2 linked regions of the Tistrella bauzanensis genome follow. The protein of the gene in region 1 interacts with the protein of each later gene in a pairwise test. Links are inferred from orthologs where the notes say so. Each region holds a gene or a part of one and is shown on either strand. Other genes may lie near its edges.

Region 1 (7,940 bases):
CTGCCCGTTCGACAGCCTGGAAGGCGCCGTGCGCACGGTGATCCAGACCATCCAGATGGGTGTGCCGATCGCGCGGGTGGAACTGCTCGACGAATTGTCGGTCAAGGCGGTGAATGCCTATTCCAAGCTCGATCATCCGGTGCAGCCGACGTTGTTCTTCGAATTCCACGGCACCGAGGCAGGGGTGGTCGAGCAGGCGGAAATGGTCCAGGCGATCGCCTCGGAGCATGGCGGCGGCGAGTTCAAGTTCGCGACCCTCGCCGAAGACCGCAACGCGCTCTGGCAGGCCCGCCACAATGCCTATTACGCGTCGCTGCGCCTGCGGCCCGGCTCCAAGGGCTGGCCCACCGATGTCTGCGTGCCGATTTCAAGGCTGGCCGATGCGATCCTGGAAACCCAGGAGGATCTGAAAACCTCGACGCTGATCGCGCCGATGGTCGGCCATGTCGGCGACGGCAATTTCCATCTGGTGCTGCTGGTCGACCCCGAAAATCCGGCCGATCTGGTCGAGGCCCAGCGGATCAACGACCGGCTGGTGGAACGGGCGCTGGCCATGGGCGGCACCTGCACCGGCGAACACGGCATCGGCCTTGGCAAGCGCGACTTCCTGATCGCCGAACATGGCGAGGCGATTTCGGTCATGCGCCAGATCAAGCAGGCGCTGGACCCGCAGGGCATCATGAATCCCGGCAAGGTGCTGCGTCCCTGACCAGGGCGCGATCATCGACGCCAACCGATCAACGCCCGCGGCAAGGCTCGCGGGCGTTGTCATTCGCGGGGTGACGGCACCGGCAGGCCGCGCCTAGACTGCTCGCCCACGCCGCACGACCGGCAGCCTGTCTCAAGAACAGCCTGTCCCAAGAAACGATCCTGGGGGGAACCGTCCCGACATGAGCACCCACCGCATCCTGTCACGGCTGACACGCCGTGGTCTTCTGAAGAGCCTCGGCCTGTCGGTCGCGGCCGCAGCCCTTGCAACCGCCCTGCCCCACGGCGCCGAAGCCGCCGGCGACAAGATCAAGGTCGCGGCCCTCACCTTCGTGTCGTCGTCGCCGCTGTTCATCGCCAAGGAGCGCGGCTATTACGAGGATGAAGGGCTCGATGTCGAGATCGAGTTCTTCCGCGCCGCCCAGCCGGTGGCGGTGGCGATCGCCTCGGGCGATGCCGATTTCGGCGTGACCGCCTTCACCGCCGGTTTCTTCAATCTGGCCGGCAAGGGTGCCGTCAAGGTGATCGCGGGCCAGTCGGCCGAGATTGCGGGCCATGAGGGATCGGCGATCCTGGTGTCGAACCAGGCCTGGGAGGCAGGGTTCCGCAGCGTCGACGACTTCCCCGGCCACAGCCTGGCCATGACGCAGGTGGGCTCGTCCTTCCACTATATGGCCGGCAAGCTGGCCGAGGCGCGGGGCTTCGATCTGGATAAGGTGGATCTGAAGCCGCTTCAGGCGGTGCCCAACATGATCGCGGCGCTGAAGACCGGTCAGGTCGACGCCATGATCATCGTGCCCCATATCGCCAAGGGGCTGGTCGACAGCGGTGCCGCCAGAAGCCTGGGCCAGGTCGCCGATTATGCGCCCTACCAACTGGGCGGGCTGTTCACCTCCACCGAGAACGTCGCCGAGCGTCGCGACATGGTGGAACGCTTCGTGCGCGCCTATATCCGTGCCTCGGCCGATTACAATGCCACGCTGAATGCGGTCGACGCCGAGGGCAACCGGGTGTTCGGCCCCGAGACCCAGCCGGTGGTCGACATCATCAACAAATATGTCTATCCGGATAAGCCCAATGACGCGGGCGTGAAGGCCGGCGCCATGTTCATCGAGCCCAAGGGCCGGTTCGATGCGGCCGATATCGCCGAACAGGTCCACTGGTATCAGGCGCGCAATCTGGTCGATGCCTCGGTCGATCCGGCAAGCTTCATCGATACCAGCTTCGTCGATGGCGGCTTTTCCGTCACCGCCGCCAGATAGGGCGCAGGCAACCGATGCGCCTGATCCTCGATGCGGTCGTCCACAGCTATGATGACCTTCACGCCCTGGGTCCGATCGATCTGGAGGTCGATGATGGTCGGATCGTGGCCGTGGTCGGCCCGTCGGGTTGCGGCAAATCCACCCTGCTCGCCATCGCGGGCGGCCTGATCCGGCCGTCTGCGGGGCGGGTGGCGATGGCAGGCGACGTGCCCGCCGGATGCCTCAACCCGCTGACCTATGTGTTTCAGGATTTCGCCCTGCTGCCCTGGCGCAGCGTCGCGGCCAATGTCGCCCTGCCGCTGGAAGGGCGCGGGTTGGGGCGGGCGGAGCGTCGCGCCCGTGTGGCCGATGCGCTGGACCGTACCGGCCTGTCGGATTTCGCCGGCGCCCTGCCCCGCCAGTTGTCGGGCGGCATGCGCCAGCGGGTCGGTATCGCCCGGGCGCTGGCGGTCAATCCGGCCGTGCTGCTGATGGATGAACCGCTATCGGCGCTGGATGCCCAGACCCGCGATCTGCTGATGGACGATCTGGTGGCCCTGCATGGCCGCGCGCCGTTCAGCGCGCTCTATGTCACCCATAATCTTGCCGAAGCCGTCCGCCTGGCGCATCGGGTGGTGGTGCTGTCGCGCCGCCCCGGCCGGGTGCGCGACGTGGTCGACATCGATATCGCCATCGCCGATCGCGCCCGCGCCGCGGCCGATCTGGCCGTGATCACCGACCGGCTGTGGCAATCGATCCGCGACGAGGCCGCAACCGCCGACCGGGAGCTTGCCAATGTCCGATCGTGACATCCGTCCGGTCCCGTTCCGCGGCGGTGGCTTCCGGCCCCGCCGCATGCCGGTGATCACCGCCGTGTTCTTCATCTGCCTGCTGGCGCTTTGGGCGGTGGGCAGCCGCACCGGCTTCATCGGACCGCTGACCCTGCCGCCACCGGGCGACGTGCTGGCATCCCTGGCCCGGTTGATCGAGACCGGCGATCTGTGGCGCCATCTCTCGGCCTCGCTGTTCCGGCTGGGCGCCGGTTGGACGATCGGGGTCACGGCGGGTGTGGCGCTGGGGCTGGCGGTGGGGCTGTTCTCGGTCGCCCGTGCCATGGGCATGCCGGTGGTCTCGGCATTGTTTCCCATCCCCAAGATCGCGCTGCTGCCGCTGTTCATCATCTGGTTCGGCATCGGCGAGCCGTCGAAGGTGGCGACCATCGCCTTCGGCGTGTTCTTCCCGACCGTCATCCACACCGCTGGCGGAGTTGCCAATGTGCCGCGCAGCCTGATCGCCATGGGCCAGAGCTTCGGCCTCAGCCCCTGGCGGATCATGACCCGGATCGTGCTGCCGGGGGCCCTGCCCGCCATCCTGACCGGATTCCGGGTCTCGGCCTCGATCGGCATCATCCTGCTGGTGGCGGCCGAGATGATCGGCGCTCAATACGGCCTGGGCGCGCTGGTTCTGGCGGCGGGCAATCTGATGCAGACCGATCTGCTGATCGCGGGCGTGGTGGTGCTGTCGCTGCTGGGTCTGATCGTGGCCGGGCTGCTGGGGCTGATCGAGAAGCGCCTGCTGCGCTGGCGCTGATCCTGGAGGTTCACGGCCTGAGGGCACGACGATGACACCCGCCTCCGACACCGATACCGATCGCGGCCTTGTCTATGCCTTCGCCCTGGATGGCCAGGGCGGCGGCCGGGCCGTGCCTGCCGCCGATCTGCCTGCCGCCACACGTGCCGCGCGCGATGGCAGCGGCCCGCCCCTGTGGCTGCATGTCGACCGCACCGCCGCCGAGGTCGGGATCTGGCTGGATGCCGCCGGCATTCCGCCACAGGCTGCCGAAGCCCTGCTGGCCGAGGAAACCCGCCCGCGCGCCGACCGGTTCGGCGATGGACTGGTGATCAATCTGCGCGGGCTGAACCTCAATCCGGGGATGGATGCCTTCGATCTGGTGTCGGTGCGCGCCTGGGCCGCCCCCGGCATCACGCTGACCACCCGGCGCTATCGGATCATGGCCGCCCGCGGCATGGCCGAGGCGCTGGCGGCCGGCGCCGATGGTCCGCTGGATGCGGGCGGGGTGATCGCGCAACTCGCCGACCGGCTGATGACCCGCCTGCGGGTCGAGATCGACCGCCTGGAAGACGAGATCGACCAGTTGGAAGACGAGGCGCTGGATGCCGCCGCCGCCAGCGGCACCAGCCCGCGCACCGCCCACAGGCCCGGCGGCATCCGCCGTGCCCGGGCGCGGCTGGCGGAACTGCGCCGCGAAACCATCGCGCTCCGCCGCTATATGGCGCCGCAACGCGAGGCCCTGTCGCGGCTGGCCATCCTGGACCCCAGCCCCTTCGGACATGCCGACCGCCTGGACCTGCGCGAGACCGCCGACCAGTTGACCCGGATGGTCGAGGATCTGGAGGCCATCCGCGAACGCACCCTGCTCGCCCAGGGTGAATGGGAGGCGCGGATCGCCGAGCGGACCGACCGCACGGTCTATCTGCTCACCATCCTGTCGGCGGTGTTGCTGCCACTGAGTGTGGTCACCGGGCTGCTGGGCGTGAATGTCGGCGGCATTCCCGGCGCCGGCCATCCGGCGGCCTTCGCCATTCTGTGCGCGGCACTGACGATCCTGGTCGCGATCCAGCTCTGGCTGTTCCGGCGCCTGCGCTGGATCTGACCGCCAGGGCCGGCATGCAGGACCGGTGGTCAGGGCCGCCGGTACAGCACCATGCCGCCGTGATACAGCACGCCGTCGATGAAATCGCCGTCGGCGGTAAAGCCGGTGTCGTCGACATAGTCGATATGGTCGCCGGTGATGGTGTAGGCGCCCTGATAGGCGGCCTCGCGATTGCCGCGCGCCTCGACATAGCGGCCATTGGCCAGCAGTTCATGGCGGATGCGGCCATCCTCCGTCACCCACATGCCGACATATGGGTGGCTGCGCGCCGTTCCGGGCTTGGTCATGGTGCCGGTCTCCTGCTGTGCCTGGGCCATGGCGGTTGTGGCAATCACCGCCGCCATGGCGATACCTGCCAGACGAATGGACATGAAACGCTCTCCATATCTGAAGGCCGGGGCCGGTCAGTGGGGGCTGGCGGTCGGCCGGACGATCATTTCGCTGACATCGACATCATCGGGCTGGGCGATGGCGAAGCGGATCGCGCGGGCGATGGCGTCGGGCTCGATGGTGATCCGCCGGAAGCTCTCCATCGCCGCGCGGGCGGTGTCGTCGGTGATGGTCCCGGCCAGTTCCGACGTCACGGTGCCGGGCGAGATCACTGTCACCCGGATGCGGTCGGTTTCCTGGCGCAACCCGTCTGAAATAGCGCCGACCGCGAACTTCGTCGCGCAATAGACCGCGGCGGTCGGGCTGACCGCATGACCGCCGATTGACGACACATTGATCACCTGGCCCGTGCCCTGTTCCGTCATCGCCGGCAGCACGGCCGCGATGCCGTGCAGCACGCCCCGGATGTTGACGTCGATCATCCGGTCCCATTCATCCAGCTTCAAGGCAGCCAGCGGCGACAGCGGCATCACGCCCGCATTGTTGACGATGACGTCGATCCGGCCGAATTCGGCACGGGCGGCATCGACGAAGGCCATCATGTCGGCGCGGTCGGTGACGTCGAGCGCGCGGGCCCGGGCAGTGCCGCCGGCGGCCGCGATGGCATCGGCCAGCCGGTCCAGCCGGTCGGCGCGGCGCGCGCCCAGCACCACCACCGCGCCGGCGGCGGCCAGGATACGGGCGGTCGCCTCGCCGATGCCGCTGCTGGCGCCGGTGATCAGCACGATCTTACCGGCGACACCCGCCATGGGCGTCACCGGATGCATGGTTCCGGATGCGGGTGATATCGGTTGACTGGTCATAGCATCAGTCCCCTGTGTGACGCTGGCCCTGTATGACGCGGCGCGGGGCAGGCCGGTGATGACCGGATGCCCCTCGCTCTCAGAGATACCGCTTATGACGGCCGGATATAATCGCCCGGCTCTCACCAGGACTTGTTAGCCAGAATGGTATAATCGACCTCCACCGCCCGCACGGCGTCGATGAAGGCCCTCAGCGCCGGTGCCATCTGGCGCTGGCGTGGATAGCACAGGAAGAACCCCGGATAGGCCGCACACCACGGCTCAAGCATCGGCTCCAACCGCCCGGCCGCGATATGCGGGGCGCCTTCCTCATTGGTCAGAAAGGCGATGCCGATGCCAGCAAGGCAGGCATCGAGCATCATCCGCCGGTCATTGACAATCAGCGGCCCTGAGACGCTGACCGCGAACCAGACGCCATCGCGGCAGAATTCCCAGTCATAGGGCTGGCTGCGCCCGTCCCAACGCCAGCGGATGCAGGCATAAGCGGTCAGATCCCCCGGCTCCGCCGGCCGGCCGTGGCGGGCAAGGTAATCGGGTGTGGCCATCGGAATCTGACGATGATCACCGCCCAGCCTCACCGCGACCATGTCCTTCTCCACCACCTCTCCGGGCCGGATCGCCAGATCGAAGCCGCCGGCGACGATATCGACCACCGCGTCGTCCACCGTCAGGTCGATCACCACATCGGGATGGGCGGCGTGAAACGCGGCCAGCATCGGCTCGATCCGTCTGGCCGCCGCGACACGGGCGGCATGCACCCGCACCGTTCCAGCGACCCGCCCGCCGGCCCGGCTCGCCATCTCCACCGCGGCACCGATCTCGTCCATGGCCGGCCGCAGGCGGTTGAACAGGGCCTGACCGGGTGGCGTCAACGCCACGCTGCGTGTGGTGCGATTGAACAGCCGCACACCCAGCCGCGTCTCCAGCGCCCGGATCGTCTGGCTCAACGATGACGGCGTGACGCCCAGCCGCTCGGCCGCCCGGCTGAAGCCGCCCTGCTCGGCCACTTCCACGAAGGCGCGCAACTGCGCATATTCCACCCCCTGGCTGGACGGGGTCATCCTCTGCCTCCCTGACCTGAACGATGCGGCATTGTCTCAGGGCGGCGGATGATTTCCAATCGGGAGCCATGAAGACGCACGAATGCGCCCGCCGAGGAACACGCCCGCCATGCAGTCGATACCCCATGTCTCCACACCCGTTCTCGTCACATGCGACGGTGCCGTCGCCACCGTCACTCTTGCCCGGCCGTCGGTCAACGCCCTCGACAGCGCAGCGCTGGAACGGCTGATCGGGCTGGTGGCCGAGATCGATGCCGACCCTGCGATCCGCGCTGTGGTCCTGACCGGCCAGGGGCGCTGCTTCTCGGCCGGGCTGGATCTTGCCGAAGAACTCGACGCGATCGAGGCCGGCCGCCCCGGCCCCTTGATGCATGGCGTGGCGCTCTACGAGGCCCTCACCCACCGGAAGACACCATGGATCGCCGCGATCAATGGCGCAGCACTGGGGGCCGGGCTTGGTATCGCCGTCTGCTGCGACGTCATCCTGGCAGCCGACAATGCCATGGTCGGCCTGCCCGAGATCAATGTCGGCATGCTGGGCGGCGCACGCCATGCCATGCGGCTGCTGGGGCATTCCACCGTGTCACGCATGCTGCTGACCGGCCGGCCGCTGCCGGCCGCCGAGCTTGCCCGCCGCGGCGCCATCGAGCCGGTGACCGCTCCTGAAGCCCTGCTACCCGACGCGCTGGCCCTGGCGCGGGAGATATCCGGCAAGGATCCGGTCGCCATCGGCCATGCGCTTGCCTGTCTGCGCGAGGTGGAGGACATGCCGCTGGTCGCGGGCTATGCGGCCGAAATGGCCCATGTCGCCGAGCTTGCCCGCACTGAGACGGCGCAGGCTGCCATGCGGCGCTTTCTCAAACGGGATTGACGGGTGTCGATGAGCAATCGATACCGGGCCGGAACGCCACCAGTGGCTGTCAGCCGGATATCGAACGGCGAAGGCGGCCACCGCTGACGCGGGGCCGCCTTCCGTCACGCTCTGCCGGCTGCCGGCCGGGCGCCCGGGGGCGTCCCGTCAGGCCGCGGTATCGTGGCGGCTGCGGCGCGTGGCGTTCACCCC
Region 2 (7,822 bases), on another replicon or contig:
GGGCCTGACGGTGCCTGGCACCGGTCTGGTGCTGAAGCCGTCGAAGATCCGCGGCGTCGAGAGCAACGGCATGCTGGTGTCGATGCGCGAGATGGGCCTGTCGGACGAGCATGACGGCATCATCGAGATGCCGGCCGACGCACCGGTGGGCGTGCCCTTCGCATCGCTGATGGGCCTGGACGATCCGGTCATCGAGATCGCGATCACGCCAAATCGTGGCGACTGCCTGGGTGTGCGTGGTGTTGCCCGCGACCTCGCCGCCGCCGGCCTTGGCACCCTGAAGCCGCTGACGGTCGATCCGGTGCCCGGCGCCTTCCCCTGTCCGGTCGATATCCGGATCGAGGATGGCGATGGCTGCCCGGTCTTCGCCGGCCGGCTGATCCGCGGCGTCACCAATGGCGCGTCGCCCGACTGGATGGTGCGCCGGCTGATGGCGGTGGGTCTGCGGCCGATTTCGGTGCTGGTGGATATCACCAATTACGTGTCGCAGGATCTGGGCCGGCCGCTGCATGTCTTCGATGCGAACAAGCTGGCCGGCAATCTGGTGATCCGCGCCGCCGCGGAAGGCGAGACCCTGGCGGCGCTGGACGAGCGCAGCTATACGCTCGCCGCCGGCCGCGACGTGGTGATCGCCGATGACGCCGGCGTGCAGAGCCTGGGCGGCATCATGGGCGGCGCGCTGTCGGGCGTGGACGAGACCACGACCGACGTGCTGCTGGAATGCGCCTGGTTCGACCCGAAGCGGGTGGCGGAAACCGGCCGCGCGCTGAGCATCCTGAGCGACGCCCGTTATCGGTTCGAGCGCTGGGTCGACCCGGCATCGGTGCTGCCCGGCACCGAGATCGCGACCGCGATGATCCTGACCCTGGCCGGCGGCACGGCAAGCGAGATCCGGCTGGCCGGCACCGTGCCGGCCTTTGATCGGGTGATCGGCTATCGCCCGGCGCGGGTGAGCTCGCTTGGCGGCCTCAACGTGGCCGCGGACCAGCAGGCGGCGATTCTGGACAAGCTGGGCTTCGCCGTCGACCGCAGCGCTGGTGATGTCTGGCAGGTGACCGTGCCGGGCTGGCGCCAGGATGTGGAAGGCGAGGCCGATCTGGTCGAGGAGGTGCTGCGCATCACCGGCTATGACAGCGTGCCGGCGCTGCCGCTGCCGCGCACCGATGTCGTGACCCGCACCGCCGCATCAGGCCGGCGCCTGCGCGCCGGCTGGGTGCGGCGCGATCTGGCGGCGCGCGGCCTGACCGAGACCGTGAACTATTCCTTCCTGACCGAAGCCGATGCCCGCCGTTTCGGTGGCGGCGACGACGCCCTGTTCCTGTTGAACCCGATTTCGGCCGATCTGGCGGTGATGCGGCCGACGCCGCTGGCCTCGCTGGTGATGGCGGCGGGGCGTGCGGCGGCACGCGGCGAGACCGACAGCCGCTGGTTCGAAGTGGGGCCGGGCTGGCGCGGTGTCGCACCCGACGACCAGCGGACCATGGCCTGTGGTCTGCGCACCGGCCGCACCGGCCCGCGCAACTGGGCCGAGCGGCCGCGGGCCGTGGACGTGTTCGACGCCAAGGCCGATATCCTGGCGGCGCTGGCCGCCGCCGGGCTGGATGCCGACAAGGTGCAGGTGGTGCAGGGGCAGACGCCGGCTCATTACCATCCGGGCCGGTCTGCCGTGATCCGGCTGGGGCCCAAGCTGACGCTGGGCGCCTTTGGCGAGTTGCATCCGCTGATCCTGGACGCTCATGACATCAAGGGCGCGGCGGTCGGGTTCGAGCTGGACCTGGACGCGCTGCCCGAGCCGAAGCGCAAGCCCGGCCGGGCGCGGCCGGCGCTGGTGTTGCACGACTTCCAGGCTGTCGAGCGCGACTTCGCCTTCGTGGTTGACGAGGGGGTTGCCGCCGACCAGCTGGTCAAGGCGGTGCGGGGCGCCGACCGCAAGCTGATCAGCGATGTTGCGGTGTTCGACCGCTTCGCGGGCGAACGGCTTGGCGCCGGCAAGGTGTCGCTGGCGGTCTCGGTCACGCTCCAGCCGGCTGACCGCACGCTGACCGATGCCGAGATCCAGGCGGTGTCGGACCGGATCGTGGCGGCGGTGACCAAGGCGACCGGGGCGGCGCTGCGCAGCTAAGCATCGGCAATGGCCATCAATGGCCGGACGGACGCCAAGGGTGAGGCTCTGTGGATCAGGGCCTCACCCTTGCGTTTTTCACGCATCGGAAACCGGCGGCGGTCTCGTATAACGTCATGAACCCGTCATGCATCGGCCATGTGCGGCGCGATGGCGGGATTGATGCCTGCCGTGCCGGCCCCCATATGCCAGTCACCTCCGCCAGTTGGTTCAAGCCGCTGTTTTCCGTTCTGCACCGCCCGGCAAAGGCGTTCCGGCGCATGTCCGAAGTCGATCAACTGCTTCTCGCGCGCGAGAAGCGCGGCGTGCGCTTTGCGCTGGTCGCGCGGCTGGGTATGCTTGCAATCGTGTTCGCGCTACATGTGCTGCTGTATCACTCGGTGCGTGAGCTGGTGATGGTGGCGGCGCTGTGCGGCGGTGCCGCGCTCGGCACGCTGCTGCTGCTGATCCGCCTGGATCGCCACGGTTGTCCGCAGATGACCGGCTATCTGGCGGCGGTGCTGGATGTGCTGGTGCTGAGCGGTCTGCCGGTGATCTGGTATATCGGCACCGGCGCCGATCAGGTGGTGGGGCCGCAATTCTTTCTGCAGACCCGGATGACGGTCGGCGTGCTGATGGTGATGGTGGTCAACGCCCTGGCGTTCCGGCCGGCATATCCGCTGGTGATCGCCGGCGCCTTCACCATCATCTATGGGGTGCTCGCCGGCGCGATTCTCAACGATCCGCGCACGGCCATCACCACCGATCCGCTGGCGGCGATGACCGGTCTGGGCGTGGCCCCACGGCTGGTGACGGCCGATATCGTGATCGTGTTGACCGTGGCGCTGCTGCTGGCGGTGATGACCCGGGTCGCGCGCGGCATGGCGGTGCAGGCCGTGCGCCTGCAACATGCCTCGGATCAGTTGCGGCGCTATTTCTCGCCGGCGGTGGCCGCCCGGATCGCCGAGGGCGGCGATGATTTCTTCCGGCCCGGCGGCGTGGTCCGCGAGGTCGCGATCCTGTTCGCCGACATCCGCGGCTTCACCCGGTTGTCGGCCCAGATGCCACCCGCCGACGTTCTGGACCTGTTGCGCAGCTATCATGCGGAAATGGTGGCGGTGGTCTTCGCCCATGGCGGCACGCTGGATAAATTCATCGGCGACGCGATCATGGTGACCTTCGGTTCGGCCGAGCCGGATGTGAACCCGGCCCGCCGGGCGCTGGAAACCGCCCTTGCCATGCGTGAGGCGCTGGACCGGCTGAATGCCCGCCGCGCGGCCGCGGGCGAAGTGCCGCTGGCCCAGGATATCGGCGTGCATGTCGGCCCCGCGCTGGTCGGCAATATCGGCACCCCTGAGCGGCTTGAACACACCGTGATCGGCGATACCGTCAACACCGCCAGCCGGATCGAGGCCGCCTGCAAGCAGCATGGCCGCGATCTGGTGGTGTCGGACGAAGTGGTGATGCGGGCAGGCGACGGGTTCCTGCTGGAACGGCTGGCGCCGACCTGGCTGGCCGGCAAGTCGGATCCCATGCAGCTCTATGCGGTCACCGGCCATGCGGCCCGGGGTGATGTGACCACCACCACCAGGCCCCTGCGGCCCGCCGCCGACATCGTGACCTTGCCGGAACCGGCTGCGGCTGTCGCCCCGGCTTCCGTTCCGGTTCCTGGGCCGGTTCCTGGGCCGGTGCCGGCACCGGCGGCGGCCACCGCCGCCTGATCGCGGTTGCCAGCACCGTGCGGGCGCCTTATGTTCCGGGCAGCCTCAAACACCTGTGCCGCCCGGCTTTTCGGGCCAGCTCTTCGGGATGTCCATGACCGATCTCGCGAACATCCGCAACTTCTCGATCATCGCCCATATCGACCACGGCAAGTCGACGCTCGCCGACCGCCTGATCGAACGGCTGGGTGGTCTTCAGGACCGCGAGATGAAGCAACAGATCCTCGACTCGATGGATATCGAGCGCGAGCGCGGCATCACGATCAAGGCTCAGACCGTGCGCCTGACCTATAATGCCAAGAACGGCAAGACCTATGAGCTGAACCTGATCGACACCCCCGGTCATGTCGATTTCTCATATGAGGTCAGCCGCTCGCTGTCGGCCTGTGAAGGCTCGCTGCTGCTGGTCGACGCCAGCCAGGGTGTCGAGGCGCAGACGCTCGCCAACGCCTATCTGGCGATCGATAACGACCACGAGATCGTGCCGGTGCTGAACAAGGTCGACCTGCCGGCGGCCGAGCCTGAGCGGATCAAGCAGCAGATCGAGGATGTGATCGGCCTGGATGCCAGCCAGGCGATCCCGATTTCGGCCAAGACCGGCATGGGCATCGAGGACGTGCTGGAAGCGCTGATCCACCGCCTGCCGGCGCCCGCCGGCGACCCTGCGGCGCCGTTGAAGGCGCTGGTGATCGATAGCTGGTATGACCCCTATCTGGGCGTGGTCATTCTGGTGCGGGTGAAGGACGGCACGCTGCGCCGGGGCGTGAAGGTCCGCTTCATGGCCAGCAAGCGCACCCATCCGGTCGACCGGGTGGGCGTGTTCACACCCAAGCCGCTGATGGTCGACGAGCTGGGCTGCGGCTCGATCGGCTTCATCACCGCCGGCATCAAGGACATTGCCGACGCGCAGGTCGGCGACACCATCACCGAGGAAGACCGTCTGGCGGCGGCGGCGCTGCCCGGCTTCAAGCCGACCGTGCCGGTGGTGTTCTGCTCGCTGTTCCCGGTGGATGCGAGCGATTACGAGCATCTGCGCGACAGCCTGGGCAAGCTGCGCCTGAACGATGCCGCCCTGCATTTCGAGCCCGAGACCTCGACCGCGCTGGGGCTGGGCTTCCGCTGCGGTTTCCTGGGCCTGCTGCATCTTGAGATCATCCAGGAGCGTCTGGAACGCGAATTCAACCTGGACCTGATCACCACGGCGCCGAGCGTGGTCTATAAGATCTACAAGACCGACGGCTCGATCATGGAGATGCACAACCCGGCCGACATGCCCGACCCGGTGCAGATCGACCATATCGAAGAGCCGATGATCAACGCCACCATCATGGTGCCCGACGACCATCTGGGTGCGGTGCTGAAGCTGTGCGAGGAAAAGCGCGGCCGTCAGAAGGAGCTGACCTATGTCGGCGGCCGGGCGATGGTGGTTTATGAACTGCCGCTGGCCGAGGTGGTGTTCGATTTCTATGACCGGCTGAAATCGGTCAGCCGCGGCTATGCCAGCTTCGACTATCAGCTTCAGGGCTATGAGGAGAGCGACCTCGTGAAGCTCTCGATCCTGGTCAACAAGGAGCCGGTGGATGCGCTGGCGATCATCGTTCACCGCGCGATGTCGGAAACCCGCGGCCGGGTGATCTGCGAACGGCTGAAGGATCTGATCCCCCGCCAGATGTTCCAGATCGCGGTACAGGCGGCGATCGGCGGCCGGGTGGTGGCGCGCGAGACGGTGAAGGCACTGCGCAAGGACGTGCTGGCCAAGTGCTATGGCGGCGACGTCAGCCGCAAGCGCAAGCTGCTCGACAAGCAGAAGGAAGGCAAGAAGCGGATGCGGACCTATGGCAATGTCGAGATTCCGCAATCGGCCTTCATCGCGGCGCTGAAGATCGACGGCTGACGCGCATCATCGTGGTGTGTGGGCTTCAGGCTATCGCCGCCGGCTGAACCGCCGGCGGCGCTCGGTATCGCCGCGCCCGCCACTCCCTGCCAGCAACACCAGCCCCAGCGCCCCCGCCCAGCCCCACAGCGGCAGGTTCAGCGCCCAGCGCACCGGCGGCCACAGCCCCGGCCACAGTGTGCTCTCGATGGCGGCCTGAAGGCCGATCAGGCTGCCGCGATCGATCGCGGCCCAGAGCGCCGAGAGCGGGATCATCTCCCATGTGCCCTGATACCACCAACCGATGGCTTCAAGGCCGATCAGGACAAGGGCTGCAAGGATCAACAGGCTGGCGAACAGGCGGCGGACCGGCATGCGGACGGATCTCTCCGATTGACGGGTGCGGCGGATAGCTTAGACCATCACCCGCGCCATGCAACATGCAGCCTGTCTGCATCTTCCCGCATGCGACCACGCTCTCACCATCCCGCCGCCGGCCTGCCGCAAATCCGTGTCGTTACCACAGATGGACGGTTGCGCTTGGCCCCAGCCCAGCTATAATGCGCGCCGCCGGTCGACCGGGAAATGCGCCCACCGCACGCATCCCGCCGCATCAATCGACCGCGCACCGAGCCGGAGGGATGGCCGAGCGGTCGAAGGCGCACGCCTGGAAAGTGTGTATACGGTAAAACGTATCGTGGGTTCGAATCCCACTCCCTCCGCCACTTCAGTCCCTGAGTGGGCACTGAGTTTACGCCGTTTTTCGCGGTGAGCGCCTGAAGCAGCCGGGTCTTCGATCCCATGATTCGAACCTCGCCGTCCGCGACCTCGACACGCTGGGCGAGTGCGCGCAGGTGGTCGCGGCGATAGCCGCCGCCTTCAAGGCGGATGCGCTGGCGGGCGGTCCTGGCGAAGGTGCGGACCATCTGCGGGGTGATCGCCTTGGAGCCGGAGTTGTCGAGCATGGCTTGGGCGCGCTCGGCATCGGCTTTTGCCTGATCGCGGATGGCCTTCAGACCGTCGATGCGGTCTTTCAGAGCCGGGTCGTCGATGTCCGCGACACCCGCCTCGATGGCGTCGTAGAGGCGTTTCAGGCGTAGTTCCGATTCGGATGCACGCTTGTTCAGTTCGGCGATGTGGTCCCGGCGACGCTCGGATTGCTCCTGCCGCCGGTCGAGAACGCTGGCGAGGATGGTTTCGAGCCGCTCGGGCTGGAGAAGCTGATCTTCCAGATGGCTGGCGACAAGATCGTCCAGCTTTTCCATCGGCACGGCCATGCCCTCGCAGGCGGTCGGTCCCTGCCGGGCTTTCATGGAGCAAGCATAGTAGCGATAGCGCCCGCCCTTGCCGGTGCGGATAGTCATGGCCCCACCACACTTGGCGCAATGGATCAGGCCCGTCAGCACGGTCGGGCCGCTGATGACGGCGGAAGGGATGACCTTGGGGTTGCGAGCCTTCAAGAGCGCCTGCACCGTGTCGAACGTCTCCCGGTCGATGATCGGCGGCACCGGAACCGTGACGATCTCGCTGACGGGTTTCAGTTCCTTGGTCTTGCTGCGCTTGTTGAACTCGTGCTCGCCCATATAGGTGCGGCGGGTCAGGATGCGGTGAACCTGGCCGATGCCCCAGCGCCCGCCGTCGCGGGTGAAGATGCGGCGGCTGTTGAGGTAGGAGACGATGTTCTTGACGCCCATCTGGCCGGTCGTGCCATCGCCTTCCAGCGCCAGCCGGTAGATCAGCCGCACGGTGTCGGCGTGGAGCGGGTCGATCTCCAGCTTCTTCTTGGTCTTGGCCCCGCGCTGCTCGGCCGCGACGACGCGGTAGCCGATAGGGGGAAGCGAGCCGTTCCAGAAGCCTTGCCGGGCATTCTCCTTCAAGGCCCGCATGACGTGCTTGGCGTTTTCCTTCGACTGGTATTCGTCGAACAGCGCCATGATCTGCCGCATCATGACGTGCATGGGGTCGTCGCCCATCTCCTGCGTGATCGAGACCAGCTTGACGCCGTTCTTCGCCAGCTTCCTGACATAGAACTCAAGCTCGAAATGGTCGCGGAAGAAGCGGCTGAACGAGTGAACCACCACCACGTCGAACGGCGCTGGTTTGCTGGTCCCGGCCTCGATCATGCGT

Evidence for each region.
Region 2: the proteins of IEW15_RS00605 (region 1) and lepA interact in binary tests that used the Escherichia coli proteins (3 or more experiments, as listed by UniProt). The link is inferred for Tistrella bauzanensis from one-to-one orthologs.

The regions. Positions count from the first base shown.
Region 1 is NZ_BMDZ01000001.1:142,183-150,122, reverse strand. Bases 2,622-5,596 are described here. They hold IEW15_RS00605 (zinc transporter ZntB), read left to right. Parts: upstream 2,622-3,570; coding sequence 3,571-4,623; downstream 4,624-5,596. Other genes in these bases: IEW15_RS00595 (SDR family oxidoreductase), read right to left, coding at 5,028-5,596; IEW15_RS00600 (Atu4866 domain-containing protein), read right to left, coding at 4,653-4,940; IEW15_RS00610 (ABC transporter permease), read left to right, coding at 2,745-3,539; IEW15_RS00615 (ABC transporter ATP-binding protein), read left to right, coding at 2,622-2,758. Also shown: IEW15_RS00625 (FAD-binding oxidoreductase), read left to right, coding at 1-709; IEW15_RS00620 (ABC transporter substrate-binding protein), read left to right, coding at 891-1,970; more of IEW15_RS00615, read left to right, coding at 1,985-2,621; more of IEW15_RS00595, read right to left, coding at 5,597-5,762; IEW15_RS00590 (LysR family transcriptional regulator), read right to left, coding at 5,939-6,877; IEW15_RS00585 (enoyl-CoA hydratase-related protein), read left to right, coding at 6,987-7,748; IEW15_RS00580 (ferritin-like domain-containing protein), read right to left, coding at 7,896-7,940. UniProt on the Escherichia coli protein: Zinc transporter. Acts as a Zn(2+):proton symporter, which likely mediates zinc ion uptake. Purified ZntB reconstituted in liposomes also binds and transports Cd(2+), Ni(2+) and Co(2+).
Region 2 is NZ_BMDZ01000013.1:8,092-15,913, reverse strand. Bases 3,460-6,316 are described here. They hold lepA (translation elongation factor 4), read left to right. Parts: upstream 3,460-3,916; coding sequence 3,917-5,716; downstream 5,717-6,316. Other genes in these bases: IEW15_RS07695 (hypothetical protein), read right to left, coding at 5,747-6,070; IEW15_RS07705 (adenylate/guanylate cyclase domain-containing protein), read left to right, coding at 3,460-3,822. Also shown: pheT (phenylalanine--tRNA ligase subunit beta), read left to right, coding at 1-2,122; more of IEW15_RS07705, read left to right, coding at 2,383-3,459. UniProt on the Escherichia coli protein: Required for accurate and efficient protein synthesis under certain stress conditions. May act as a fidelity factor of the translation reaction, by catalyzing a one-codon backward translocation of tRNAs on improperly translocated ribosomes.